Regions from separate parts of the Bacillus sp. FSL R7-0646 genome, predicted to be linked through region 4. Evidence: predicted binding sites of a transcription regulator. Region 4 holds the regulator's gene; each other region holds the start of a gene.
What was found. The regulator Rex, encoded in region 4, represses fermentation and respiration genes when NADH is low (regulators of the CRP and FNR family bind a similar motif). The targets are predictions, from matches to a motif close to TTGTGAAATATTTCACAA.

Region 1 (7,520 bases), 870 kb from region 4:
GATTGAAGCCGCTGCGTCCGAAAGCGGAAAGAAAGCTTCCGTCAAAGGAAACACAACAAGGACAAACGCCGCAATAAACACAGGAGCCAGAGCCCCTTCCGCGCTTTGGCCGCCCGCCCATATTAGCATCAGAAGAACAAGTCCTGCCGCCAGGCATTGCATGGCAAAGTCCCTCCAACGACTGAAGCGCACCTGTTTCTTTTCGATCGCCAGCCATTCATGTTCTGCCGCTTCATACGAATGGACAAAGTCGTTTTGCCGGCCGCTGAAAACCCAATCGCTCACCCCCATGACCGCGTCTGTCAGCTGACGGTACAAGTGGCTCCGTCCTCTTTTCAGCGCAACATTTTTTGCCCTTGTCACAAGCAGGGAAACAAGCGGAACAAGAAATACGAAAACCGCGGCATAGACCGCCATTAGTCCAGCAAAAGGCCATGAAAAAAAGCCGATAGCTGCGATGAATACGCCATATAAAAGAAGAGCCGACAGCCCGGGAAATACCGTTCTCAAATACATGTCCTGCAAATGTTCAACATCGTCGGCCAAAATGCCGAGCATATCCCCCGTTCGGAAACGTTCACGCCATTTTAAAGCTTGAGGTTCGAGCATCCTGTAAAGCCTGACGCGCATATCGGATAAAATTTTCAAAATGATATGGTGCCCTGTCAACCGCTCAACATAGCGCGACACCGAGCGCAGAATCCCGAAGGTGCGAACCGCTACGATCGGAACATAGATCATCAAAACATTTTCCGGACGCGTAGCCGCTTTGGATATTAAATAACCGGAGGTAAACATGAGAGCAGCCGCCGAGCATGCCGTCAACCCGCCAAGCAGCACGACAATGATCAAAAGCCTTGTATTTTTCTTGATGTAGGGCAGAATCCACCCGTCTTCATTGTTCATGATGCACCTCCAAACGACTGCGCCTTCACGAGCTCGTAATAAACGCCCCGCTTTTCAATCAGTTCTTGATGTGTACCGGTTTCAGCCACCTGCCCATCTTTCAGCACGATAATTTCATCCATATCAAGCATCCAGTGAAGGCGATGGGTTGCCAAAAAAACCAGCTTGTCTTCAAACAGTTTTAACATCGTTTTTTTCAACTCGTATTCTGTTTCGATATCCAAATGAGCAGTGGGCTCATCTAAAAGAATAATCGGACGGTTGCCAAGGAAAGCCCGGGCAACGGCTGTACGCTGCGCCTGTCCACCGCTTAATGCCCTCCCGCCTTCACCGATCCGCTCTTTCAAGCCGTTTGGAAGCTGATCAATCAGCTCCGAGAGCCCGGCAGCTCTTGCTGCCTGTTCAACGTCTTCGTCAGAAGCGGCGGGATGATAAAAACGGATATTGGCTGCGAGCGTATCCGGAAAGATATAGGGATGCTGCGGAATATACAAGAGCTGATTTTGCCAGCTGTCCGTCTGCAAATGCGTTCTCTTTTTTCCCCCGACTTTGATAACGCCGCTTTTCGTTTCCAGGAAGCCGCCGAGCACATCGATAAGCGTAGATTTTCCGGCACCGCTTTCCCCGATGATTCCGATTTTTCTCTTTCCCTTAAATGAAAGAGAAATCCCGGATAAAGAGCAGTTTTCCTCATCTTCATGCCGCACATCTACATGCTTGAACTCGATTTGATCGTCGTCAGACCATCGCTCAAGACTTAAAGGCGCCTCATCCTTGAAACCCGGCGAATCCAATATCGCCTTGATCGCTTTACCGGCTTCGCGTCCGTTCAATGTAGCATGATAGTCATTGCCGACTTCCCGGACAGGGAGAAAAAACTCAGGGGCAAGAATCAGAATGGCAAGAGCCGGCTCCAGCGAGATGCTGCCGTCAACAAGACCGAGACCGAGAAAAACAGCAACGGTCGCTACGGACAGCATGGTGAAAAAATCAAGTGCAAACGATGACAGAAAGGCGATCTTAAGCGTACTCATCGTCGCCTTCCTGTACCGTTCGCTCACATGAAATATATTCTTAGTATGTGAACGGCTGATGCCCAGCACTTTCAATGTTTCCAGGCCGCGCAAGGAATCTGTAAAATGGTTTGAAAGCATCTCATACGTTTTCCATTGGCTGTCCGCTTTTCTTTTAGCCGCATACCCAAGAAGGATCATAAAAGTGATTAAAATCGGCATCGTAATCATTAAGACTGCAGCGGAAGATGTGTCTTTAAAAAAGACATAACAGACAACCGCCGGCGGTATAACGGCCATGCTGACCATTTTCGGCAAAAACAGCTCCAAATAGCGGCGGAACTGTGCAATTCCTTCCATCGCGAGCGTGACGACATGACCGGTTCCTTCTTTCCTCGCCAGCCTGGGGCCGGATTGGAAAAGCTTCTCCAAAAACTTTTTCCGCATGCCGGCCCCCGTCTCGGCGGCATAGTCAAATATCAGCTTTTGCCTGACAAGGGTAACAGCATGTCGAAATAAAAAAGCGGCGGTAAATAAGATGAGCAGCGGAAAGAGCGAACCGACGCGTTCTCCGTTAAAAAGGCGGGTAACCGCTTCAGCAAGCCATTCGGCCTGCATGATAATGGCGGCGCCCTGCATGCATGTCAGGACAGTGAGTACTGCAAGTATTCGTTTCATCCCTTTATATTGCAAAAGATCTTTTCCCATTAATAAATCATTGGCTCCTTGCTGCTGACCCGTTTTCTAAAAACATAGTAGCTCCAGATCTGATAGCCCAGCACGAACGGAAGCAGTGCCAGCGCGACGATCGTCATAACCTTTAAAGAATAGTCGCCTGATGAAGCATTATAAACGGTTAAGTCATATGCGCTTTTCACCGAGCTGATCATGACGCGCGGGAACAGCGCAGTGAAAATCGTCGCCACTGTAAGAGCGATCCCTGCGCCCGTCATGGCAAATGTCCAGCCGTCGCGTTTTTGTTTCATAAACACGATCGACAGCACATAGCAAACGACAATCAGAGCCGCAAGCGGTATCGTCACATGCCCCCTGCCCGTGAACAAGTCCGTTTCAAAAATGGATAATGCAACAAAGGCAACAAGCGCCGCCAAAACGGCGAATACGACTTTTTTGGCCAGCTGTCTTGCCCGGTCGCGCAAATCGGCTTCCGTTCTCAATGTAATAAAGATCAGGCCGTGCAGCAGGCAGAGAAGCGTAACGGCGACTCCCCCTGTCACGGAATAGACGTTCACATAATCGGTAAAACCGGCGTGCAGATTCATATCGGCATCAATCGGCATGCCGCGCAGGATGCTCGCAAACAATACACCGAACAAAAACGGCGGCAGAATGCTGCCGAAAAATACGACCCAATCCCATGTATTCTTCCATTTTGCGGTTTCGACTTTTCCTCTAAATTCAAACGCGACCCCGCGGCCGATCAATGCAAGAAGAACAAAGACAAACGGAATGTAATATCCGCTGAACATCGTGGCATACCAGTTCGGAAAAGCGGCGAAAATCGCGCCTCCCCCGGTCAGCAGCCAGACTTCATTTGCATCCCAGAAAGGACCGATCGTATTGATCATCACCCTCCGTTCAAGATCGTTGCGCCCGAGAAACCGCGTCGCCATTCCGACGCCGAAATCAAAGCCCTCAAGAAAGAAAAAACCGATGAACAGCACAGCGACTAATATAAACCAAAATTCATTAAGAGATACCATGGTAAACCTCCTGATCAAACGGGTCTGTCGATACGGAATCATCATGATGGTGGTCATGGTGTGCAGCCCCTTTTTTAATCTCCCGCACAAACAAGTAGACAAGAACGAGCGCCAGCACAAGATAAATCGCTGTAAACGCGATGACAGAGAACAGCAGCATTCCCGCTGATACGTTCGGCGACACGGACTGCGCCGTTGTCAAAATACCGAACACCGTCCACGGCTGGCGTCCGATTTCAGTCATGATCCACCCCGCCGTATTTGCAATGAATGGAAAGGCGATCAAAGCCACCATTGTCCGCAAGAACCATTTGCTTGTTTCGAGTCTTTTGCGGAAGCTGAGATAAAGACCGGTCAAAGCGGCAACGATCATTAAAAGTCCTGATCCGGCCATGATTCTGAAACTCCAGAATGTCGTTTTCACCGGCGGAATATAATTTCCTTCTCCGTATTTTTCTTCATATTGCTTTTGCAGTGTCTTCATTCCGGGCACATCGCCGCTGAATTGTTTATAAGCCAAATAGCTGAGCGCATACGGGATGCTGAGCTCGGATTTGTTTTCCTGCTTGTCCGTGTCAATGTTCGCAAGCACCGTCCATGCAGCCGGATCGCCGCTGTCATCCCAAAGCGCTTCGCTGGCAGCCATTTTCATCGGCTGGCTCTTCATCAGATGCTGTGCCTGCTCATGTCCGCTGAACGCAACGCCGCCCCCGGAAACAAGCGCCACAATCATCGCGATTTGAAAGGATTTTTTAAAAAAGAGCAATTCCTGTTTTTTCAGCATTTTATACGCGCTGACACCGGCAATGAAAAACGCCCCAGTGGCAAGCGCACCGAAAATGACGTGCGGAAATTCAACCCATAGCTGCGGGTTTTTAATAATCGCAAAAAAATCGGTCATTTCCGCGCGTCCGTTTTTGATCGCAAATCCGACAGGCTCCTGCATAAACGAGTTGGCCGCTAGAATCCAAAACGCCGACATGATCGTGCCAAGCGAAACAAGCCAAATGGACAGCAAATGAATCTTCTTCGGAAGGCGGTCCCAGCCGAAGATCCACAAACCGATAAACGTCGATTCCATAAAGAAAGCGAGCAGCGCTTCCACCGCGAGCGGAGCGCCGAATACATCACCGACAAAGCGGGAGTACTCCGACCAGTTCATTCCGAACTGAAATTCTTGTAAAATCCCGGTGACAACACCGACTGCAAAATTAATTAAAAATAAGTGCCCCCAAAATTTAGCCATCGTTCTGTAAATGTCTTTTTTCTTTGCGACATAAAGGGTTTCCATTAAAGCAACCATAAAGACAAGCCCGATTGACATCGGTACAAAAATAAAGTGAAAGATCGTTGTTGAAGCAAATTGAAATCTTGCCAAAATGAGTTCGTCCACTGTTCCTGTCTCCTCCTCTTTGTTCTAGCCGGGCCCGTTTGCCAAATGGGCATCACACTTGCTCAGACTTTCACATGCATCTTATTAATGTGATTATGATTACAGACAAAAGGGTGACCTCGGCCCGCATTGATGTTCCGTTATTATCAGGATGGTTATTTATACCTGTACTTTACCGCGAATTCCTTCTTAAATAAAGTACATTTTCCCTAATTTATGGATGTCATTGTGACAATTATACGAAGGAATTATAGATATTTTGTGACACGCTGGTTAACAAGCACTAAAACAACATGAGAAAAATGCCCCGAAATTCACGTGGAACATTTCGTCATTCAACATCTGTGATTCTTCGCGAAAGCCTGTCGCATCAAAAGAAAACCGTTATATGCAGTGAAACAAATTCGGGGTTTTCCTTCAGTGTGAGCGCGCCTTACGGAAAGTTCTGCTGTTTTGTCCAATCTGTGAAATCTTCCTTCCGCCTTCTGCGCATTCCCTTCATCCATTTGCTGATTTATCTCCACTGAAGCCTTCACGCAGCACGAGCTGACTGCACCGCACGTTTTTCCCCCTGCACAGCCATCCAGCTCCCGCTGACTATTAACGGAGGAAGGGAAGGAATATTTATTGCTTTGAAATAAACAATAACGATACCCCGTTTATTCTATGAAAATCGAACCATACATTTGTTCAAACAAAATACACAAAATTTGTGAAATGTTTCACAATATCCTGCTATACTTAGGTTGTATTTATGATAGATACTTCTTAAGTAAACACTTGATGGTGGTGGAAAACATGGAATCTAAATCACTTGTTCTAGTCGAAGAGCTTGCTTTAAAAAAGCAAAGCATCTTTGTGCAAAGCCCGCTTCGCTATCTTTTACGGGCTATGCTGGCCAGTATGTTTATCGGGTTCGGAGTCATTGTAGCGTTTAAAACGGGGAATCTCTTTTATGTTGAACATTCTCCGTTCACATATCCAATTGCAGCAATCACCTTTGGGGGCGCCATTATTCTGATCGTCTATGGCGGAGGAGATTTATTTACGGGAAATACATTTTATTATACATTGGCTGCGCTTCGTAAAAAAATGCGCTGGCCCACTGTGATCAAGCTGTGGATGTTCAGCTATGCAGGAAATTTAATGGGCGCCGTTTTTTTCGCAGGCCTCATCTTTGCGACCGGCTTATTTAAAGATCCTTCTTCCACCGGCTTTATTCTCAGCGTGGCGGAGCATAAAATGAATACGCCGGTGACCGAATTGTTCTTTAAAGCGATTCTGTGTAACTGGCTTGTCTGCCTTGCGTTTTTCGTTCCGATGGCGCAAAAAGGGGACGGAGCGAAAATGTTCTCTATGATGCTGTTTGTCTTTACTTTCTTTATTTCCGGTTATGAACACAGCATCGCGAACATGGCCACTTTTGCCGTCTCTCTGGTCACCGAGCATCCGGAGACCATTTCGATTGCAGGCGCAATCCATAACCTAATTCCGGTAACACTCGGGAACCTGGTCGGAGGCGCGTTTATGATGGGCTTCATGTACCACTATGCCAACAAGCCGGGCGGTGAAGAAATCATCAAATAAAAAGATCGTCCATTTTTAATGGATTCTAAATATGCGGGCTCCCTTCATAAAATCGTGGTAACTTTAAAAATGGAGGTTCAGCGATGCAAAGTTTTCATTCGCTTTGCCGGCAATTTGGACATATTTTAAATGGGGAGCCGCACATTGAACCACGGTGTCTGTTCTGTCAGCATCAAACGGAATTTGCGTGTCGCGATTCAAGGAAGACCGAGCCGGGGAGTCGGCATGGAAGAAATCATGTTCGAATCGCTCGATCAAAACGGAATCGCCTTGAATATGGCCGAAGTCGCAATTTTGCCTGAAGAAGTTCCGCTGTTTACAAAAAAGCTTGTCGATCAGGGCATCATTATCAGTGCTCTCCACAATCATTGGATTTTTACAGAACCGAATATTTTATATATTCATTTTCAATCTGTAGAACCGCCGTTAACATTCGCGAAAAAAACAGCTGCCGCTTTATCCGTATTGCGATGAAGCAGCAGCTGTTTTCTTTATCCGTTGATTTTTCCCATTTCTGAAAGTGCGACCCTTTCGACTGCTTTGGCCACAATCTCGTGAACTTCAGGGTTCAGCGGATGAGGCACAAGATCGCCTTGTCTTGTGCAGGATGCGATCGCTTCAGCGGCCGCAACCAGCATCGGGTGGCTGATCGAATCGGCTCCGGCATTTAACACGCCCCTGAAAATACCTGGGAACCCCAGCACATTGTTGACAGACCGTCCGTCTGCAGCGTAGGCTGCCCCGGCCTCGAGCGCATCCTCAGGCTCAATCTCCGGCTTCGGATTGGACAGAGCCAAAATCACCTGGCCTTCCCGAACCCATTTCTTATTGATCAATCCCGGAACACCGGTTGTCGCAACGACGATATCGCAGCTTTCCATCAATTCTTCGATGCTT
Region 2 (7,520 bases), 1.4 Mb from region 4:
CGAAGTGTTGGTCATCAATAAAGATAAGCTTGAAAAAGAACTCATTCAAAACGGTGCGCTGACGTTTGAGTTTATGAAATGGATGAGCACGCATTTGCGAAAGATTCAATCGAAGATCCGCGACCTTTTGCTGAATGGTAAAAAAGGCGCGCTCTACTCCACCTTGATCCGTCTCGCAAACAGCTACGGCATCACAAGAAGCGACGGGATTCTCATCAATATTGTCCTGACGAACCAGGATCTGGCGAAATTTTGTGCTGCTGCAAGAGAAAGCATCAACCGCATGCTGAGCGACCTCCGGAAGAACGGTGTCATTTCAATTGAGGACTCGGGAAAAATCGTCATCCACCAGATCAATTATTTAAAACGCGAAATCGACTGTGAAAACTGCCCGCTCGAAATCTGCAATATCGACTGAAAAAGCGAAAACAAACAAGGACATGAAGCACAGTGTCCTTGTTTTTTACGTTTGCAGCAGAAAAACGATCAACACGGCCATAAAGATACAGGCATTCACCAGCTCAGAGATTCCGATTATCTTAATCGACAGTTTCCTCCCGTGGAAAAACCACGCTCTAAGACTGCTCGGCACTACGCCGATCACCGCCCATCCTGCCCCTGCGGCCAGCGAGACGAACGGCAGGAAAACATGGTAGCCCCATGAATAAAGCTTGAATCGATTGTTTTTCTTTTCACGTATCATCGACTTGACATAAAAAGCGCTCCCTGTGAAAAACAAAGCGGACTGGATAAAAACAAACGATGCCTCACCATCAAGCTTCCCCGCTCCCATCCAGAAGCTCGCAAGCCCGCCCGTGCTGAAAACAAGGATTGCAGCTATATCATTTAAAAGCGCCCTGTCGTTGTTTCTTTTCGCATAATAAAGATTGATGAGAAAGAGCGGAAACAGCGGCAGACCGAGATACACAAGCTGCGGCTCCAGCAGGACCGAAATAAGCAGGAAAACGACGGCCGGAATGCCGTAGATGAGAACCCATTTTTGATAGTAAACGATATTTTTCTTCTTCACCATCATCATAGCCGGAGATGCCGCAAGATATAGAAACAGCCATCCGCAGAACAGCGGAATATGCTTTACATCTGCGCCTCCGGCGAACATGCCGAGAATAAACGGGATGACAAGCATCGCCCAGGCGCCGTGCTGCTTCGGTATGAACACTTTCATCACACATCCTCCCTTCTTTTCTATTACATTATAAAAGTTTCGTTCTTTTTACACAGTGACATTTTGCATACAGTCGTGTGAATTAAATCACTGCGCCCTGCAGCCCGGCGCTTTATACTAAAAGCCAATATAGAGAAGGAGGATATACCATGGACCGGTTTGACTACTTATTGTTTCTGAAAAATCTTCCTATGTTTTTCGGAGTACCCCTTCCGATCATCAAAAAGCTGCTGAAGAACGGTAAGGTGATAGATATCCAACCGTCTCAGCATTCGCGATCGTTCCTTCATTCGCAATCCGTCTATTTTGTTTTAAAAGGAGAAGTGCATTTTTCCGACAGAAGGCTTCCGGAAGAATCACGGACGATCGCCGAGTGGGAAAAAGGCGATGTTTTTCCTATTGATCAAAAAGGCGAACCTTTCTTATCTCCGTTTATTTCAGTCAATACTGCCTCTGAAACCGCCGTACTTGAAATACCGTTTCATAATTTCAAAAAAATGATGACTTATAACCGCCAATTACAGACGAACTTTCTCATGTTGCTCCAGCAGAATTTATTTTTTTCATACCAGCTTTTTTTGCGCTACCTCAACTCCTCCGCAGAAGACGACGTGTGAGAAGGGCCTCTCCCCTTCTTTCTCTTCTTTTTTCCAAATGTGATCTACTTAACTTTTTTTCTCCTGCATTTCCGCTACGATACACATGAATGCAAACGAAAGGACAGATGAAAGATGATACTTTGCGATTTCGACAAGTCTCCGTTTATCGTCATTTGGGAGCTGACAAGGGCTTGCGAGCTCAAGTGCCTTCATTGCCGGGCATCGGCTCAAAATAAACGCGATCCTCGGGAGCTATCCCTGAAAGAGGGAAAAGATTTAATCGATCAAATTCATGCGATGGACAATCCCCTCCTCGTGCTTACAGGAGGCGATCCTTTAATGAGAGACGACGTATTCGCCATTATTGAATATGCCGTCCAAAAAGGGGTTCGCGTCTCCATGACCCCGAGTGCCACGCCGAATGTTACAAGAGAAGCGATTCAATCAGCAAAAGAAATCGGGTTATCCCGATGGGCGTTCAGCTTGGACGGCCCGACCCGGGAGATTCATGATCATTTTCGGGGAACGGACGGGTCTTTTGACCTGACTATGAAGGCCATTCGCTACATTCATGAATGTCAGCTGCCTCTGCAGATTAATACCGTCATATCCTCCTATAACATCGATTACCTGGATGAAATGGCAAAGCTGATCAAAGAATTGAACTGCGTACTATGGAGTGTGTTTTTTCTCGTCCCGACAGGCCGCGCGAAGCGGGAAGATATGATTTCCCCGGTGGACCATGAAAAAGTCTTTCTCTGGCTCAGCCGTTTGGCAAAAGAAGCGCCTTTTGACATCAAAACGACAGCAGCCCAGCACTACCGGCGGGTCGTCATTCAGCAAAAAATGCGGGAAGCGAAAGACCCCCACATGAAAATCCGCTATGAACACGCATTGCAGAAAGGAAAAATGGATGCCATCGGCGGATTGGGCCGGGCTCCGAAAGGTGTGAACGATGGCAACGGGTTCATGTTTATCTCCCATATCGGTGATGTATATCCAAGCGGACTCCTGCCGGTTAAAGCCGGAAACATCCGCGAACAGCCGCTGGCTGAGATTTACCGCGAATCACCGATCTTTAAGGATCTTCGAAATCCGGACGGATTTAAAGGGAAATGCGGCGTCTGTGAATTCCGTCATGTGTGCGGCGGTTCGCGCTCGCGTGCTTATGCTCTGACAGGCGATTACCTAGAAAGCGATCCGAGCTGCATTTATATTCCGAAGGCTTTGCGCTAAAAAAATGTGATGTACGTCACATTTTTTTCAGCTTCCTTGTATTACGGTATAGATGAGAATGATCATCACTATCAAAGGATGTGATCCCTTGCATAAAAAAATTGATTTGGACGATTCCGTTTACAAACTTTGCACATTGCATCCTGAACTAAAAGCCGTGATGAAGGATGCCGGGTTTCAAAATATTACAAAGCCCGGCATGCTGGAAACAGCCGGGCGCATCATGACGATTCCAAAAGGCGCGCGAATGATGCAAATCGAATGGAACCATGTCTTAGACATATTGAAAGCACACGGATTTGACCCCGTTTGGAAAGGAGAAAAACAATGAGCGAAATCATTAACAATCGGGAAACGCAGCAAGGTCTGCCTGAGGAAAAAAAGCAGCTTCTGAAGGAGATCATCATCGACCTTCATAAAGGAAAGCCGCTTGCCGACGTCAAAAAACGGTTCGAAAAGGCATTCGGCTCAGTCAATGCCGAAGAAATCGCCCAGCTGGAACAGGCGTTGATGAAGGAAGAAGGCATTACACCTGAAGAGATCCAAGAGCTCTGCTCCGTTCACGCCGCTGTGTTTAAAGGATCGATTGAAGACATTCACCGCGCGGACGCCGACAAGCAGCCTGGCCATCCCGTTCATACATTTATGAAAGAAAATAAAGAAATCGACCTCCTTTTGAACTTTAAAATGCAGCTTCATTTGGAACGCTTTGAAAAAGAAGATCATCGCGACAACATTCTCAAACTGCTCGCAGACTTAAATTTGCTAGCTGACGTCGACAAACATTACAGCAGAAAAGAAAATCTTCTGTTCCCCTATTTAGAAAAGTACGGAATTACAGGGCCAAGCCAAGTCATGTGGGCTGTCGACGATTTTATCCGCAAGAGCATTAAAGAAGTGAAGCGTTTGTTGGAAGAGTATACGCCGGACAAAAAAGATGAGGTCATCCGCGAACTAACGTTTATCATTCAAGAAGGCACGGAAATGATTTATAAAGAAGAAAATATCCTCTTGCCGATGGCGCTCAGAACGCTGACAGAAGACGAATGGCTGAAAATCGCAGCCGAAAGCGACGAGATCGGATATTGCCTGACTGCTCCGGAAACGGTGTGGAAGCCTGAACGCCATCAGATCAAAACGAGCGAAGAGGCGGCTGATGGCTATGTCAGACTCCCTACCGGTATTCTGTCTGTGGATCAGCTTGAACACATGATGAACCATCTTCCGGTCGATATCACCTTCATCGATGAAAACGATGTGGTCCGCTATTTTTCACACGGAAAGGAACGGATTTTCGCCCGGACAAAAGCCGTAATCGGCCGAACCGTCCAAAACTGCCATCCGCCGGCTAGCGTCCACATCGTCAACAAACTTCTGGACGACTTTAAATCTGGCAAAAAAGATGTTGAAGATTTTTGGATCAAATTTAAAGACAAATACGTGTTCATCCGCTATTTTGCCGTACGCGATGAAAACGGCCGCTATATCGGCACTTTGGAATTCACCCAGAACATCGCCCCGATTCAGGAGATTAACGGGGAAAAGAGAATTTTGAACACGAGCGATTGAACCATTCGACAGCCCGCTTCCATGCAGGCTGTTTTTTTGTCCGCCCTCTTCCCCCTCCTGAAAATGTGACAAATTTGTGAAAAGCCGAAACCATGTGACAAATTTAACAAGGTGCAGCGCCTCCTCCATATATAGTGAGGGTAGCATCACTGACTCAGAAGGAGTGAACCAGCAATGAAAAAAAAGAAAAAGAGTCCCATTTTCAGGAGATTAAATTATTTCTCCCCTATTGAACGCCATTCCAATCAACACAGCCAAACCACTTATGAAGACCGGGATTGGGAAGATGTATACAGAAATAGATGGCAGCATGATAAAGTGGTTCGCTCTACCCATGGGGTGAACTGTACAGGATCCTGCAGCTGGAATATCTACGTCAAAAACGGGATCGTCACATGGGAAGGGCAGCGGCTTGATTACCCTTCGACAGGCCCTGATATGCCGGACTTTGAACCGCGCGGCTGTCCGCGGGGAGCCAGCTTTTCCTGGTATATATACAGCCCGCTCCGCGTGAAATACCCGTATGTACGCGGTGTGCTGATCCAGATGTGGCGCGAGGCGCTAAACAGCAGCAAAAATCCGCTTGAAGCATGGAAATCAATTGTCGAAAACCCTGAAAAAGCGAAAGCCTATAAACAGGCGCGCGGAAAAGGCGGATTTGTCCGCGCCGAATGGAGCGAAGTCCTGAAGCTGATTTCGGCTTCCCTTCTGTATACCATTGCCAAATACGGCCCTGACCGCAATGTCGGCTTTTCGCCGATTCCAGCCATGTCGATGCTCAGCCATGCAGCAGGATCACGCTTTATGTCCCTGATCGGCGGGCCGATGCTGAGCTTCTATGACTGGTATGCCGACCTCCCTCCTGCTTCACCGCAAATTTGGGGAGATCAAACCGACGTTCCGGAAAGCAGCGACTGGTACAATTCTGGCTACATCATGACATGGGGCTCTAATGTCCCGCTTACCAGAACGCCTGACGCTCACTTTTTAGCCGAAGCCCGCTATAAAGGAGCAAAAGTGATTTCGATCAGCCCGGACTTTGCCGAGTCCTCAAAGTTTTCCGATGATTGGCTGAGCATCAGACAAGGCACGGACGGCGCACTGGCCATGGCGATGGGCCACGTTATTCTGCAAGACTTTTATGTCAACCAGAAAACGGAACGTTTTATTGATTATGCAAAACAATATACCGATTTCCCGTTTTTGGTGACTTTGAAAGAGGAAAACGGAACGTTCACAGCAGGCCGCTTCCTCCATGCTAAAGATATCGGGCGCGCGACAGAGCACGATGAGTGGAAGCCTGCCGTTTGGGACGAAGACACAGATGGATTTGCGATTCCGCAGGGCACGATGGGCTCCCGCTGGGACGGCAAAGGAAAATGGAACCTGCGCATGGTTGATGAGGATTCAGAAAAACCGATCACACCTCGGCTTTCCATGCTTGGATACGAAGATATGATCGGCACGGTCAACATCCCGTATTTCTCACATGACGGCAATAAAGTGCTTGAAAGACCGCTTCCGATCAAAAAAGTCATCTTGAACGGCGAGGAAGTCTTTGTTTCCACCGTTTTCGACCTGACTCTCGCCAACTATGGCGTCAACCGCGGAATCGGCGGACAGACGCCGGCATCATTTGATGATCCTGAACCGTTTACACCGGCTTGGCAAGAGCCGATTACTGGCATTAAAAGTGAAATGGTGATCAAGATCGCGAGGGAATTCGCGCAAAATGCGATTGACACAGAGGGCCGCTCGATGATCATTGTCGGCGCCGGAATTAACCATTGGTTCAATTCAGACACCATTTACAGAGCTGTACTGAACCTTGTGCTTCTCGTCGGAGCCCAAGGAGTTAACGGAGGAGGCTGGGCTCACTATGTCGGCCAGGAAAAACTCCGGCCGGCCGAAGGATGGCAGACGATCGCGATGGCCAAGGACTGGGGAGGCCCTGCCAAACTGCAAAACGGCACATCATTTTTCTACTTCGCCACCGACCAGTGGCGCTATGAAGATCAGGAAATCAGCGGGCTCGCTTCACCAATCGCAAAAACATCGCGCTACAAGCACCATGCCGATTACAATGTGCTGGCGGCGAGACTCGGCTGGCTTCCATCGTATCCGACGTTTGAGAAAAACGGCATCGACTTGTATAAAGAAGCAGAAAAAGCGGGCGCTGAGAACGCTCAGCAAGTCGGAATCTATATTGCCAGACAGCTCGAGGAGAAAAAGCTCAAGTTTTCGATTGAAGATCCTGACAATGAAAAGAACTTCCCGAGAAATCTATTTGTCTGGAGAGCCAATTTAATCTCAAGCTCCGGCAAAGGCCATGAATATTTTCTGAAACACTTGCTCGGCACGACAAACGGACTGATGAACGATGATCAGGACAGCATCCGTCCGGAAGAAATCACTTGGCGTGACAAAGCGCCTGAAGGCAAACTCGATTTACTGATCAATCTCGATTTCCGGATGGCGGGAACAGCCCTTTATTCAGACATCGTGCTCCCTGCGGCCACCTGGTACGAAAAACACGATCTCAGCAGCACGGATATGCATCCGTTCATCCACCCGTTTAATCCGGCAATCAGCGCGCCGTGGGAAGCAAAGTCTGATTGGGATATTTTTAAAGCACTGGCAAAAGCGGTTTCCGATCTGGCTGAAGAAGTGGATATGGAACCTGTCAAAGAGGCTGTTGCGACTCCTCTTCTCCATGACACTCCACAAGAAATGGCGCAGCCGCTCGGGAAAATCAAAGATTGGAGCAAAGGCGACTGCCCTGCCGTACCAGGCAAAACAATGCCGCAAATTCACGTTGTGGAGCGGGATTATAAGCAGATTTTCAATAAGATGACATCGCTTGGGCCGAATGTTGTCAAACAGCCGTTTGGTACGAAAGGAATGAACTGGTCTGTTGAAGCGGAATATAA
Region 3 (7,520 bases), 1.4 Mb from region 4:
AAAGAAAAATCTGCTGACAGCTGACAGGAGCGGAATTTTCATTCATGATACAGACTGGCTGAACGGCTGCAATTAAGGCATGAGTTTTAGGCTTTCCATTGAACGGCAGATGGAAAGCCTGTTTTTTATTTTGTTCACAAATACGCCATGATTTAAGTGATCTGGTTCACAACTGGTGTTTTGCATATCCAGTATCTTAGGACATGCAAAATCAAAAAAGGAGTGAACCGCAATGGAAGTACAAAGAAAGACGGTGCCCGTTAAAAAAGCATCAAAAAACGGTTTTCTGAAATCCATTCTCGTCTTTACTTTAATCGTAAGTTTTTCGGTGCTGCTTTTGGGAGGCTATTGGATCTTCAAAGGACTTGCACCAAGACCTGTTGAAGTGTCCGGGCCAAACGGAGAGGTGCTCATGACAAAATCGTCTATTTCAGGCGGTCAGGCCGTATTTCAAAAATACGCGCTGATGGACTATGGAACGATTTTGGGGCACGGATCTTATATGGGGCCTGATTACACGGCCGAAGCCCTGAAAATCTATACGGAAGGGATGCAGGATTTTAAGGCGGAGGCACAATACGGCAAGCGCTTTAAACAACTTTCAGATGAAAAGCAGTCCACCATCCGGAATCACGTCATCCGCGAAATGAGAAAAAACCGTTATGATCGCCCATCAGATACATTGAAGCTGACAGACGCGCAGGTCTACGGCTTGCATCAAGTGCGCGATCATTACCGCAAAGTCTTTACAAAAGGAGACGGCTGGGGGCTTGAGCCCGGTTTAATTAAAGAAAGCCACATGCCTGAACGCAACAGGGCGTGGGTCGACAGCGAAGACCAAATCACGCAGGTCTCCGATTTTATCTTTTGGACGGCATGGCTTTCCAGTACATTAAGGCCGGGCGACGACATTACGTACACGAACAACTGGCCGTATGATGAAGATGCGGGCAACACGATGTCATTCGCCGCCGTTTGGTGGAGCGGCGCAAGCGTTACCATCCTCATTTTATTTGTCGGCATTATTTTATTCGTGTTTTACCGTTACAAGCTTGGAATGAAAGAGGCTTACCAGGAAGGGGCGTTTCCGGTATTTGATCTGGATAAACAGCCGCTCACCGCTTCACAGGTTAAAACCGGAAAATATTTCGCCGTTGTGTCGCTGCTGTTTTTTGTTCAGGCGATGTTCGGGGCTTTGCTCGCCCACTATTATATTGAACCGGACAGCTTTTTTGGGATTGATTGGATCAGGGAGCTGTTGCCCTTCAGCATATCTAAGGGATTTCACCTTCAGCTGGCGATCTTCTGGATTGCAACTTCATGGCTCGGGATGGGTATTTATGCGGCGCCGCTTGTCGGAGGCCGCGAGCCGAAAAGACAGGGGCTGCTTGTCGACATTCTGTTTTGGGCGCTGATCGTCCTTGTCGGCGGAAGCATGGTCGGCGAATGGCTCGGAGCGAAAGGCTTTTTAGGAAACAACTGGTTCTTATTCGGCCATCAAGGAATGGAATATATTGAACTCGGCCGCTTTTGGCAGGTCATTCTTGCGCTCGGCATGCTGATTTGGCTGTTTATCGTCTTCAGAGGCATTAAGAGCGGCCTCAAGCGGGAGCCTGATAAAGGCGGTTTGATTCATCTGCTGTTTTATTCTTCGATCGCCATTCCGCTGTTTTACGGTGCTGCCTTTTTCTTTAATCCCGGCACTAATATTACAATGTCGGATTTTTGGCGGTGGTGGATCATCCATCTTTGGGTGGAAGGGATTTTTGAAGTCTTTGCCGTCGTGGTCATCGGCTTTTTGCTCGTGCAAATGAACCTGGTGACGAAAAAGTCGACTGTCAGAACGCTCTATTTTCAATTGACGATCCTGCTGGGGAGCGGTGTCATCGGGATCGGACACCATTACTATTACAACGGGTCTTCCGAAGTCTGGATCGGCCTCGGTTCCGTCTTCTCATGCCTGGAAGTCATCCCGCTTACCCTGCTTGTATTGGAAGCTTACGAACAATACAAGATGATGAAAGACGGCGGACATCACTTCCCGTATAAAGCAACGTTCTGGTTCCTGATTTCAACGGCGATCTGGAATCTGGTCGGCGCCGGGGTATTGGGCTTTTTGATCAACTTGCCTGCCGTCAGCTATTTTGAGCACGGGCAGTTCTTGACACCCGCCCACGGACACGGGGCGATGATGGGTGTGTACGGCATGTTTGCCATTGCCGTCTGGCTGTATACGCTCCGCAATATCGCCAAAAAAGAAGCATGGAATGATAAATGGCTGAAAATAGCCTGCTGGTCGCTGAACATCGGCCTGTTCGGAATGGTGTTTATCAATTTGCTGCCGGTCGGTTTTCTTCAATTGAAAAAAGCGTTTGAAGACGGGTACTGGAGCTCAAGGGCGCCTGAGTTTTTACAGCAGGATGCAGTGCAAACGCTGCTGACTTGGAGGGCCGTGCCGGATACGATCTTTTTAGCCGGAATCGTGATTTTGGTTGTATTCAGCATCAGAGCATTATTCCATCTCCGCAAACCGACGCATCGGGAAGGAGAAGCGCTGCCTGTTAAAGACATTGCTTCAGATGAATAGATAAACAAAAAGACAGAGGAAGTAAAATCCTCTGTCTTTTTGTTTTATTGATTGGCTTCCGCTTCAAGCCGCGGGAACAAAATATTGTTTTCCAGGTGAATGTGCTGAAAAAGATCCGTTTCCAATTCATCAAGCTTTAAGTAAGTCAGTGTATATGTTGTGCATGCCCCTTCAGGAAGGGTATAGTCATTGGTCACTCTTCTCAGTTCCTTCAGGATGCTGCCTGCGGCTTCATGCTCTTGTTCAAGGACGTCGATCGTCTGAACCGCTTCTGCTAAGCGGTCCATTGATCGCGTCTCTTCATAGGCCATCACTTTCGGGAAAATATGTTCCTCTTCCTGGAAGAGGTGATGTTCGAGTTCTGTTTTCAGCTGATGGAACAATTGATGGACCTGGGCGAGCTCCGGATGATGGATGCCATGAACCCGGTATACTTTTGTAACAAAGCCTGACAGTTCAGGAAGCACCTCATACAGGTAGGCATGGTGCGTATGAATCACATGGTCGATCAGCTGTGAATACGGGGCTTCACTCCAGTTCGTCTCTTTTGCGTTTAATGCCTTTGTCTCTTGATATAATGTATTGATTCTAGCTAAGATCTCTTCTTCATTTAAATCCTGCTCTTTTATCGCTTCACCGATCGGACGGTTGCCCCCGCAGCAAAAGTCGATGCGATATTCTTTCAGCAGCCGGCTGGCTCTTGGAAAATGGGTAACAATATCACCCGTTTTTGTGTTTTGATCAAAAACTGCTTCCATTTGTAAAACCTCCTGAAGTGTTTTTTATGCTATGGGTTAAATGTAACGGGTTCACTGAAGGAAAATCGTGATCTACATCACATTCTGAAAAAATGACGGAAAAAGCAATAAGTCAGAAGAAATCGGGAAATAGCTATAGATAACTTTTCATGTTGGAGGCCCGCAATGGAGCATATATCCTGGCTTACATTTACGATGCTGATTCTCGCCAGTTACCGGTTAACTCATTTAATTGTTTTTGATAAGATCACGGAGTTTATCCGGAAACCGTTTATGAAGAAAAAGCAGACGGTTGATGAACAAGGGCATGTAGAAACGAAAAAAGTGCCGAAATCAAACTTCGGCTATTTGCTGAATTGCTATTGGTGCGCAGGGATATGGTGCGCTTTGATCATTGCTGTCGGGTATCTGATTGTCCCAAAAGCGATATTCCCGTTGATTTTGATTTTGTCGGTCGCCGGGGGGCAGGCGATTCTTGAAACGTTTGTCGGTGTCGCCACAAAACTTGTCGGCTTTTTCTCCGATTTAAAGAAGTAAACCCATTCCAAGCGGATGGTTTTATTTTTTTGTCAATAAAGTGATACAAACAGCAGAGAGAACGAGTCAGTTTTATGAACTTTTCACAGCGATTTTTCCCGGATGCGGCATTTTAGGCAGAGAGGAAGCATCTCATTGTAAAGATTTCAGTTTTTAAAATTTAGAATTGAGAGAAAAAGGATGTGCAAAGTCCCCGGCCATTTGTTTTAAAAGCTTGCGGTCACTAGTATTCAGACCTCCCATTTTATACGAAAAGAGGAAATAGATAGATTTTTTAAGCGCCAAAAAACAAGAAATATGGTTGATAGACAATCGGTGAATAGTTTATTTACAATCAGTTCGTGCTACAGGCAAGGAAAGGAGTGAAAAATGGCTGCGGAAAAAGTATTTTCGAAAAATAAAATCATTGGAGGAAAAAGAATGTCATATATGAAACGTTCCATCTCTGTCTTCATCGCCTGTTTTATGGTAGCGGCGCTTGGCATCAGCGGTATCATTGCACCGAAAGCGGCTGCCGCTTCTAAAACACCCGTTGCTGTAAACGGACAGCTTACCTTAAAAGGTACGCAGCTCGTCAATCAAAACGGAAAAGCGGTTCAGCTGAAAGGAATCAGCTCCCACGGTCTACAGTGGTATGGCGATTATGTCAACAAAGACTCGTTAAAATGGCTGAGAGACGACTGGGGCATCAATGTTTTCCGCGCGGCCATGTATACAGCTGAAGGCGGCTATATTGACAATCCGTCGGTTAAAAACAAAGTGAAGGAAGCCGTCGAAGCGGCAAAAGAACTCGGAATCTATGTGATCATTGACTGGCACATACTGAGCGATGGCAATCCAAACCAAAACAAAGCGAAAGCAAAAGAATTTTTTAACGAAATGTCAAGACTTTATGGCAAGACGCCAAACGTCATTTTTGAAATTGCCAACGAGCCGAACGGCGATGTCAACTGGAATCGCGACATTAAACCTTACGCCGAAGAAATCCTGTCCGTGATTCGCAAAAACTCTCCGAAAAATATTGTGATTGTCGGAACAGGCACCTGGAGCCAGGATGTCAATGATGCGGCGGACAATCAGCTGAAAGACGGCAATGTCATGTACGCGCTCCATTTTTATGCGGGCACGCACGGTCAGTCTTTGCGGGATAAAGCCGATTATGCACTCAGCAAAGGAGCGCCGATTTTCGTCACAGAATGGGGAACGAGCGATGCTTCAGGAAACGGCGGGGTCTACCTTGACCAATCCAGGGAGTGGCTGAAATATTTAGACAGCAAAAAAATCAGCTGGGTAAACTGGAACTTATCCGACAAACAAGAGTCGTCAGCAGCTTTAAACCCAGGCGCCTCTAAAAACGGAGGATGGTCGCAATCCGACTTGTCCCCATCAGGCAAATTCGTCAGGGATAACATCCGCAGCGGGTCAAACGGTTCGTCAGGAGACTCTGGATCGAATTCGAAAGGGTCAGATCAAAAAGACCAAAAAAAGGATCAGGATAAACCAGGTCAAGACAGCGGCGCTGCAGCCAACACGATAGCAGTACAATACAGAGCGGGGGACAACAATGTAAACGGCAACCAAATCCGCCCTCAGCTCAACATTAAAAACAACAGCAAAAAAACCGTCTCTTTAAATCGAATCACCGTCCGCTACTGGTATAAAACGAATCGCAAAGGACAAAATTTTGACTGCGACTATGCCCAAATCGGCTGCAGCAAAATCACGCACAAATTCGTCCAAATAAAAAAAGCGGTAAACGGAGCAGACACGTATCTTGAAGTAGGGTTTAAAAATGGTACATTGGCGCCGGGTGCAAGTACAGGTGAAATCCAGATCCGTCTTCACAATGACGGCTGGAGCAATTATGCCCAAAGCGGCGACTATTCATTTTTAAATTCAAACACGTTTAAAAATACGAAAAAAATCACGTTGTATGAGAACGGAAAGCTGATTTGGGGCACTGAACCTAATTGGTGTCCGTTTTCGTATATATTATAATGGAAGGAATGAGGAATATTTTTGTAAACATGAAAGGAGATGGATGTATGAATGAAACATTGCAGCAATACATGATGCTTGTCAAGGAACACTATGACACGATCAATGGACCGGATTACACAGGCAAGGAGGAAGACATTGAAAAGAGAAAGGAACAAATCGAGCTTTACGCCAAAACGCTTCAGCAAGGCTTTTCAACAGATGATGACTATGATGAATTCGCAGATGCCGTGATTAAATGCGCATACGGAGATCTGACGGTGGAAGAATTAGAAACGGTTTATCAGGAATTAACGTCTCCATAATCAATAAAATAAGGGGGAGGAGAAGCATGAAAGACATGATCATGAAGACAGACCGGCTTATTTTGCGAAAAATGAGGCGCGATGACGCCGAAAACCTGCTCGAAATCTTTTCTGACCCGATAGCAATGGAATATTATCCATCGACAAAGAATGAAAAACAGACATTGCAATGGATCGACCGGACGCTTGAAAACTATGAAAAACACGGAACCGGTCTGTGGGTTGCCGAACATAAACAAACGGGCGAATTTTTAGGCCAATGCGGCATCGTGCCACAGGAAGTCGAAGGATCGAACGAAATGGAAATCGGCTATTTGTTTAAACGGAGCGTCTGGAAAAACGGCTATGCAACCGAAGCAGCATCAGCATGCAAACAATATGGATTTGAGTCATTTCATCTGAAAAAAATCGTATCTTTACCTGATGCGCAAAATCTGCCGTCCAGAAAAGTAGCCGAACGAATCGGGATGACTTTAGAAAAAACAATACATAAATGGGGAAAAGAAATTGCCGTATATTCAGTGTATCGCTAAATTTTTATTCTGTCTCACTAACTTGAGTATACTTTGAGATTGAGACAGAATTTCTTTTTAATCCTTAACTTCCGAGAATATATATTATGTAAACTAGAAAGAAATGAAGGTTAGGATTATACAATGTTCCTCCTGTACGACGGTTCTTTGACATAACCCATTCTTCTCAAACTCCTTCTCCTTTAACTTATAAAAATTGATCTCTTCTTGTGATCATCTTTGTACAAAAGAATTGTAATTTTGAAGGGAATAAACACTTCTTTGCTTGCATATTCATTTAGTTTTAATTGGGCGCGATTCTCCCTATCAAATCAAAACTCATCTCAATATCTATATGTCAATATAGTATAAATTCATTTGGTATGATCTGTTCTAGAATCCAGCCAATTTCTAACATCTTCAACGGTGAAAACACCGCTTATCATCTCAAATAGAAAACAATGCCTGAAATATGAGAGAGCCGATAACCGCGTAATAGGGTTATCGGCTTTGTGTCTGTACGGCTAACTCTTTGACATGCGTTTATCAGCAACCTCTCGGTTATGTCACTTGTTGCTGGTCTTCTTGATCAAGTCCACGCCATCGTATGCCAGACTTTCCACACTTGCAGCCTTCAGCAGTATGTAATGATCAAAAAAGTTCTTCGTATAGTCTGTAACAAGATTTCGCATCTCCATAGCATCCCGTTCACCTCTGAGTTCCTCATTAACACTGGTAAACACGATGTCGCAGTAATCTAAATGCGCAACACGATCAACAGAGAAATAATAGGTTTCCATGCTATTGTTAGCGCCAATTATCG
Region 4 (7,520 bases):
TTTTCTTCCGGTTTGTCGGCAACAACTGCTTCAGTTGTCAGGAACATAGCCGCTACAGATGCTGCGTTTTGCAGAGCTGAGCGTGTTACTTTTGTAGGGTCAACGATACCTTTGTCGATCATGTTCACCCATTCGCCTGTTGCAGCGTTGTAGCCGACGCCGATTTCTTCATTTTTCAGGCGCTCAACGATGACAGATCCTTCAAGACCCGCGTTGTGCGCGATTTGACGGATTGGTTCTTCAAGAGCGCGAAGAACGATGTTGATACCAGTCAGTTCGTCGCCTTCAGCTTCAAGGGCAGCTACTTTATTGTAAACATTGACAAGAGCTGTACCACCGCCGGATACGATTCCTTCTTCTACCGCAGCGCGAGTAGAGTTCAGGGCGTCTTCGATGCGAAGCTTGCGTTCTTTCAATTCTGTTTCAGTCGCAGCTCCGACTTTGATGACAGCTACGCCGCCTGCAAGCTTAGCAAGGCGTTCTTGTAATTTTTCTTTATCGAACTCAGAAGTTGTTTCTTCAACTTGAGCGCGGATTTGGTTGACGCGTGCCGCGATTTGCTCTGTATCTCCCGCACCTTCAACAATTGTTGTGTTTTCTTTTGTAACAACAACTTTAGAAGCGCGTCCCAATTGATTGATTTGAGTTGATTTAAGGTCAAGACCTAAATCTTCTGTGATCACTTCGGCGCCTGTCAGGATAGAGATGTCTTCGAGCATCGCTTTGCGGCGGTCGCCGAATCCAGGCGCTTTAACAGCCACTGCGTTGAATGTTCCGCGAAGCTTGTTGACAACCAATGTTGCAAGAGCTTCACCTTCAACGTCTTCAGCAATCAGAAGCAACGGTTTGCCTTGTTGCACGACTTGCTCAAGCACCGGCAGGATTTCTTGAATGTTTGTGATTTTTTTGTCTGTTACTAAGATGTACGGATTCTCAAGAACCGCTTCCATCTTATCGGAATCCGTCACCATGTAAGGAGACGCATATCCGCGGTCGAACTGCATACCTTCAACCACTTCAAGCTCTGTTGTGAATCCTTTGGATTCTTCGATCGTGATAACACCGTCGTTGCCGACGCGCTCCATTGCTTCAGCGATCAGGCTTCCGACTTCTTCGTCTGCAGCGGAGATTGAAGCAACTTGTGCGATTGATTCTTTGCCTTCGATTGGTTTAGAGATTTCTTTCAGGCTTTCAACAGCTACAGCCACAGCCTGCTCGATACCTTTGCGCACGCCTACAGGGTTAGCGCCGGCAGTTACGTTTTTAAGACCTTCGCGAATCATCGCCTGAGCTAGAACTGTCGCTGTTGTTGTACCGTCACCGGCAACATCGTTTGTTTTGCTCGCAACTTCAGCAACAAGCTTTGCGCCCATGTTTTCGAACGCGTCTTCAAGCTCGATTTCTTTCGCGATGGTTACACCGTCGTTTGTGATTAATGGAGAACCGAATTTTTTCTCAAGAACGACGTTGCGTCCTTTAGGTCCCAAAGTTACCTTTACAGCATCCGCCAATGCATCTACACCGCGCAGCATTGAACGGCGGGCTTCTTCGCTAAACTTAATATCTTTTGCCATGTTATTCGAACCTCCTATATAATTGTCTCGTTTTTATTTATGACTTAGCCGATAACAGCTAAAATGTCGCTTTCACGCAAGATTAAGTAGTCAGTACCTTCATATTTCACTTCGGTACCTGCATATTTTGAGAAGATGATGCGGTCGCCTGTTTTAACTTCTAATGCAACGCGCTCTCCGCTCTCTAACACACGGCCTGAACCGGCTGCAACCACTTTACCCTCTTGTGGTTTTTCTTTTGCGGAGTCAGGAAGTACGATTCCGCTAGCAGTTTTTTCTTCAGACTCAACGAGCTCAATGACAACGCGATCACCTAATGGCTTTAACAATGAAACAACCTCCTCAATATTTTCATATGTAATTTTAGCACTCGCACTCGGTGAGTGCTAACACAATTCTTATAATAAAGAATCTCCCAGGCAATTTCAAGTGAAAAGGTCAAATTTTTTTGCGCTTACATTTCTCCGCATATCCTTATCATCCTATAATTTAAAAAGAGTGTGTTACAATAAACATAGTCTGATTTAGATTTTTAGAAAAGGAGTACATAAAGCTTGAGAAAACAATACTGGTTTATTATATTGGCATACGTTCTCATGCAATTGTCGGCGGTTGTCGGCTTGCCTCTTCTCTACTTTTTGGGAGTGGGCAGAGGACAGCCCAAGGCTGAAGCTCAGCTTACATTGACGGGCGTCTGGTCTGTCATCGCGTTTACCCTCTGTCTCGTCATCGTGCTGCTGATTTTGCGGACGGTGCCGAAGACGACGCTTCGCAATCGTCCAAAAGCATCGGTTGCAGCGTCAATCGGATGGGCGGTAGCCGGCGTTTTTCTCGCTTTGTTTGCGCAGTCAATTGCCGCTTCGATCGAAATGAACTTGTTCGGGGTCAACCCGGAATCCGAAAATACGCAGCGGATTATGAAAATCATCACCGCATTGCCGCTGATGGTGTTTGTCTCTTCTGTATTCGGTCCGATTCTTGAAGAAATCATTTTCAGAAAGATCATTTTCGGTGCGATCTATGAGAAAACGAATTTTTTCGTTGCCGCTCTGTTCAGTTCGGTGCTCTTCTCGGTCGTCCATTTGGATTTCAGCCATCTGCTCATTTATACGGCAATGGGATTCACATTCGCCTTTTTATATGTCAGGACCAACCGGATTATCGTCCCGATTTTCGCCCATGTCGCCATGAATACGCTCGTCGTCTTGCTGCAGACATTCCGGGAGCCTATTGAAGAATATTTGAAAAACGTCGAGAAAATGCAAATGATTATTGGAGGATTTCTATGATGAGAAGCCCTAAATTCTGGGGAGTGATTTATTTATTAACGGGTGTGCTGTTTACGTATCTCGCGGCAACCTCGCCCGGAAGCATGTGGTCTTTTTATACGATCCTGCTGATGCTTTTCGCAGCCTATAATATCAGCATCTCCTTTAAAATGTTCGCCCTGGCCGGCAGGATGAAGCGAAAAGATCAATAGCCTTTTATTTGAAAGAAAAGAGCCATTCTGAAAAAAGAATGGCTCTTATTTTGTATGGTCGTTCAAAAACGATTGATTTTCCTCTTGAATCATTGTTTTTTGCGCCTGCCTGTAGGATATTCTTGAAATCACGATACTGATTTCATAAAGAATGAGCAATGGCACGGAGACCATTAAATGCGACAATAACTCAGGCGGTGTAATGAGCGCCGCAATGACGAACAACACAAAATATGCATATTTTCGGATTTTCGCCAAAAACATCGGCGTCACGAGACCGAGCCTTGTGATAAACATGATGACCACAGGCATCTGAAACAACAATCCAAAAGGAAGCGTCAACTGAAGCAGAAACTGAAAATATTCGTGTATTCCGATGACCTGGTTGACATTCAGATCATCTGAGACTCTCGTCATAAAGTCCACGACAAACGGAAATAAAATAAAGTAAGAAAAGGCAATGCCGCCTAAAAAAAGAATGATCGATATTGGAATATAGCTGAGCGTCACTTTTCGTTCTTTTTCATACAGCCCCGGGCTGATGAAAGCCCACAGCTGGTATAGAACAAGCGGCGAAGTCAAGACAGCGCCGATGATGAACGCGAACTGCACGTACACAAATAAAGGATCGGTCAGCTTGAACGCATTGAGAGTCAGCAGCTTCGCTTCATCCGTCTGCTGCAGGTAGATTATGAGCGGCTTCGCCAAAAAAAAGCCTGCCGCAACAAACAAAACAAAAAAGAAAAAAGTGATCACAAGCCGTCTGCGCAGTTCTGTGATATGTTCTAACAGCGACATTTCTTTTCCCTTCATAAATGTCATCCTATCCTACTGATCTTCTTTCTTTTTATTATCGGAATCGTCGTCAGCCAAACCTTTTGTCGCATTTTTAAACTCCCGCAGCGTGTTTCCCGCCGCTCTTCCCAGCTCGGGAAGTTTTTTCGGGCCGAATATCAAAAGCGCCACCACGACAATTAAAATAAAGCTTCCAGGACCGATTGTTGGCATAAAGCCTGCCCCCTTTCCTTTATTTATTTTTCGTTTTCCGTTTTACTTTTCCTGCATTGAATAATGTTTCAGAAAATACACCAGCGACTGAAGTTCCACTGCCAAATCTATATGATGAATGCGAATGTGTTCCGGCACATTCAAGCGAGCCGGCGTGAAATTAAGAATGCCTTTAATGCCAAGCGCCACCAGCCTGTCTGTAATCGACTGTGCGGCTTGAGCTGGAACCGTCAAAATGGCGACCGGGATATCATCATCCGTCATATGCTCTTCAAGCTTATTCAGGTCATAGACGGGAACGCCGCCGACCTCGGTTCCGATTTTTTCTTCATTGATGTCAAACGCCATGGCGATTTTTGTATTATTGTTTTTGATAAAATTGTAATGGAGAAAGGCTGTCCCCAAATTCCCCACGCCAATAAGCGTTACGTTCGTCGTTTCATCCTGATCAAGCGTCTTTCTGAAAAAGGACAGCAAATAATTGACATTGTAGCCGTATCCTTTTTTCCCGAGCGCGCCGAAGTACGAGAAATCCCTTCGGATGGTCGCGGAATCGACTTTGACGGCATCGCTCAGCTCAGCGGAAGATACACGCTGTTTCCCGGATGCATGAAGGTTTTTTAAAAAACGATAATATAATGGCAGCCGTTTCGCTGTCGCTTGCGGAATTTTTGAATGATCCATGTTCATAAACTAATCCTCCATGTCTACATCAGCTTTTTCCCTTTTATAGTCACCGTTTTTCCCGCCTGTCTTTTCGAGAAGAAAGGTCGGTCCTATCACCATTCCCTTATCCGCCGCTTTGCACATGTCATAAACGGTCAGCGCACATACGGAGGCCGACGTTAACGCTTCCATTTCCACACCTGTGCTCCCTTTGGTCTTGACGTTAGATTGTATATGCAGGATGCTCTTCTGCTCTTTCTTCTCCCAGCAAAAGGCGATGTCGACTCCTTTCAGAGCGATCGGATGACACATCGGGATGATGGCGGATGTCTGTTTTGCAGCCATGATTCCGGCCACTTGCGCCACCGCCAAAACATCGCCTTTTCCGATTTCGCGGTTTTTGATTTTTTCATGTACTTCTCGATTCATGGACACGCTTGAAACAGCCGCAGCTGTGCGCACTGAAGCTTCCTTTTCGCTTATATCAACCATCTTGGCTCTGCCTTGTTCATTAAAATGTGTAAACTCATTCATGTTCTTAACTCTCCTTATAATGATCATACACTATTTTTTTCAATCTGTCTTTTTCTTTGGCTAAAATCTTCCAGACTTCACTTAATTGTTTGCTGACTGCGCGGTGATAGGCTACACTTAAAATAGCAGACAAGAGGTGAAAGATCATGATGATTTTACAAGTAAATCAGCTTTCAAAATCGTTTGGAGCCGATACGATTTTAACGAATATAAAACTCGAAGTCAGGTCTCGGGACCGGATTGCGGTCGTCGGACGCAACGGCGCCGGAAAATCGACTCTTCTAAAGATTATCGCAGGAAAGCTCTCATACGAAAAGGGGGACATCATCAAACCTAAAGATTTGACGATGGGCTACCTTGACCAGCATTCCGGCCTCGATTCCAAGCTGACGCTTAAAGAGGAATTGCTGTCGGTATTTGATTTTCTTAAAAAAATGGAAAAAGAAATGCGCGCGATCGAGGAAAAGATGGCGCAAGCCGGACCGGACAAGCTTGAATCATTAATGAAGACATATGACAGGCTTCAGCAGGAGTTCAAGGACAAAGGCGGCTACCAATATGAGGCAGAGGTCAGATCCGTCATGCACGGGCTCGGCTTTGCGGGATTTGACGACTCCGTCCGCGTTCAGGATTTAAGCGGAGGCCAAAAAACAAGACTTGCCCTCGGAAAAATGCTTTTGACAAAACCCGACCTCCTCATTTTGGACGAACCGACAAACCACTTGGATATCGACACCCTGACATGGCTCGAACAATATTTGCAAAGCTACAGCGGAGCGATTTTAATCGTTTCCCATGACAGGTACTTTCTTGACAAAGTGGTTACCCAAGTTTACGAGATTACCAGGTCCCAAAGCAAAAAATATATCGGGAACTACAGCTCTTATCTCCAATTAAAAGCCGAGCAGCTGGAAAGGGAAACAAAGCTTTACGAAAAGCAGCAGGACGAAATCGCCAAGCTGCAGGATTTCGTCGATCGGAACTTGGCAAGGGCTTCGACGACGAAACGGGCGCAGAGCAGACGAAAGCAGCTTGAACGGATGGAGATCATGGACAAACCGCTTGGAGATGAAAAGTCGGCGTCATTCCGCTTTGAAATTACAAGGCAAAGCGGAAACGATGTACTGCGAGTGGAAGACCTGACGGTAAGCTATCAGGACCAGCCCCCGCTTCTCCGTTCACTGGATTTTCGCATTACCCGCGGGGAAAGCGTTGCACTAGTCGGGCCGAACGGAATCGGCAAGTCGACCCTTTTGAAAGCATTGATCCAAAAGCTGCAGCCGGTGTCGGGAACAATCGCGACGGGCTCTCACGTCTCAATCGGATACTACGACCAGGAACAGGCTGAATTGACGTCGTCAAAACGCGTGCTTGACGAGCTTTGGGACGATTATCCGGAGATGAATGAAAAGGATATCAGGACCTGCCTCGGCAACTTCTTGTTCTCGGGAGAAGATGTATTAAAGCCTGTACATGCATTAAGCGGTGGCGAAAAAGCCAGGCTTGCCCTCGCCAAGCTGATGTTGCAAAAAGCGAACTTCCTTATTCTTGATGAGCCGACAAACCATCTCGACCTGGACAGCAAGGAAGTCTTGGAGAACGCTTTAATCGATTACCCGGGAACGATATTATTTGTGTCCCATGACCGCTATTTTATCAACCGGATTGCGACAAAAGTACTGGAGCTTTCTCGCGACAAAGCCGAAGAATATTTAGGCGACTACGATTATTACACGGAAAAAAAAGCGCAGCAGCTTGAACTGAAAGAACTAGAAAAACAGACGGAAGAGCGTCAGAAAGCCGCTTCCGAAAAACCGGGCGCAAAAAAGAGCTATGAAGAAGAAAAAGAGCTGAAAAGAAAAGAACGCCAGCGGCAGCGCAGGATTGAAGACATCGAAACAAGAATTACGGCCATTGAAGAACAAATTGAAAAGAATGAAGAGCTCCTATGCAATCCCGACGTCTTCCAAGACCACGAGAAGGTTCAGGAAATCCACTCTGAAAATGAACAGCTGAATGAGGAGCTTGAACAGCTGTTATCAGAATGGGAAACACTATCTACAAATGAATAAAGGATGAGCCGCTCCAAGCCGGAGCGGTTTTTTTGTCCACAATTGAAATCCTTTATTTAAAAGAAAGAAAGCGATTTACCCACAATATCCACAAATAACATAATATTTATACACATTACTAACAGGTAAAAAAGGTCTGTAAATTAAGGTTTTTAACATTATACACAAGACTGTGGATATGTGTTG

Region 1: the regulator Rex is predicted to act here: its motif matches at 5,747-5,764, upstream of MKY62_RS20550 (formate/nitrite transporter family protein).
Region 2: the regulator Rex is predicted to act here: its motif matches at 4,683-4,700, upstream of MKY62_RS10240 (nitrate reductase subunit alpha).
Region 3: the regulator Rex is predicted to act here: its motif matches at 3,411-3,428, upstream of ric (iron-sulfur cluster repair di-iron protein).

What each region holds. Positions count from the first base shown of each region.
Region 1 covers NZ_CP150217.1:3,951,891-3,959,410, forward strand. The annotation lists gene cydC (thiol reductant ABC exporter subunit CydC) at 1-906, opposite strand, end outside; gene cydD (thiol reductant ABC exporter subunit CydD) at 903-2,627, opposite strand; gene cydB (cytochrome d ubiquinol oxidase subunit II) at 2,627-3,643, opposite strand; gene MKY62_RS20545 (cytochrome ubiquinol oxidase subunit I) at 3,630-5,036, opposite strand; gene MKY62_RS20550 (formate/nitrite transporter family protein) at 5,835-6,623, shown strand; gene MKY62_RS20555 (DUF1259 domain-containing protein) at 6,768-7,097, shown strand; gene MKY62_RS20560 (malic enzyme-like NAD(P)-binding protein) at 7,115-7,520, opposite strand, start outside.
Region 2 covers NZ_CP150217.1:1,988,429-1,995,948, reverse strand. The annotation lists gene MKY62_RS10270 (Crp/Fnr family transcriptional regulator) at 1-418, shown strand, start outside; gene MKY62_RS10265 (YwiC-like family protein) at 464-1,186, opposite strand; gene MKY62_RS10260 (hypothetical protein) at 1,336-1,803, shown strand; gene MKY62_RS10255 (TIGR04053 family radical SAM/SPASM domain-containing protein) at 1,918-3,021, shown strand; gene MKY62_RS10250 (DUF1858 domain-containing protein) at 3,110-3,352, shown strand; gene MKY62_RS10245 (DUF438 domain-containing protein) at 3,349-4,590, shown strand; gene MKY62_RS10240 (nitrate reductase subunit alpha) at 4,765-7,520, shown strand, end outside.
Region 3 covers NZ_CP150217.1:1,998,672-2,006,191, forward strand. The annotation lists gene MKY62_RS10285 (Crp/Fnr family transcriptional regulator) at 1-76, shown strand, start outside; gene MKY62_RS10290 (nitric-oxide reductase large subunit) at 233-2,587, shown strand; gene ric (iron-sulfur cluster repair di-iron protein) at 2,632-3,345, opposite strand; gene MKY62_RS10300 (DUF1360 domain-containing protein) at 3,511-3,882, shown strand; gene MKY62_RS10305 (cellulase family glycosylhydrolase) at 4,312-5,880, shown strand; gene MKY62_RS10310 (YnfE family protein) at 5,928-6,185, shown strand; gene MKY62_RS10315 (GNAT family N-acetyltransferase) at 6,212-6,718, shown strand; gene MKY62_RS10320 (choline esterase) at 7,264-7,520, opposite strand, start outside.
Region 4 covers NZ_CP150217.1:619,918-627,437, reverse strand. The annotation lists gene groL (chaperonin GroEL) at 1-1,574, opposite strand, end outside; gene groES (co-chaperone GroES) at 1,619-1,903, opposite strand; gene MKY62_RS03140 (CPBP family intramembrane glutamic endopeptidase) at 2,129-2,863, shown strand; gene MKY62_RS03135 (YdiK family protein) at 2,863-3,054, shown strand; gene tatC (twin-arginine translocase subunit TatC) at 3,100-3,876, opposite strand; gene MKY62_RS03125 (twin-arginine translocase TatA/TatE family subunit) at 3,883-4,062, opposite strand; gene MKY62_RS03120 (redox-sensing transcriptional repressor Rex) at 4,105-4,752, opposite strand; gene moaC (cyclic pyranopterin monophosphate synthase MoaC) at 4,756-5,262, opposite strand; gene MKY62_RS03110 (ABC-F family ATP-binding cassette domain-containing protein) at 5,409-7,334, shown strand.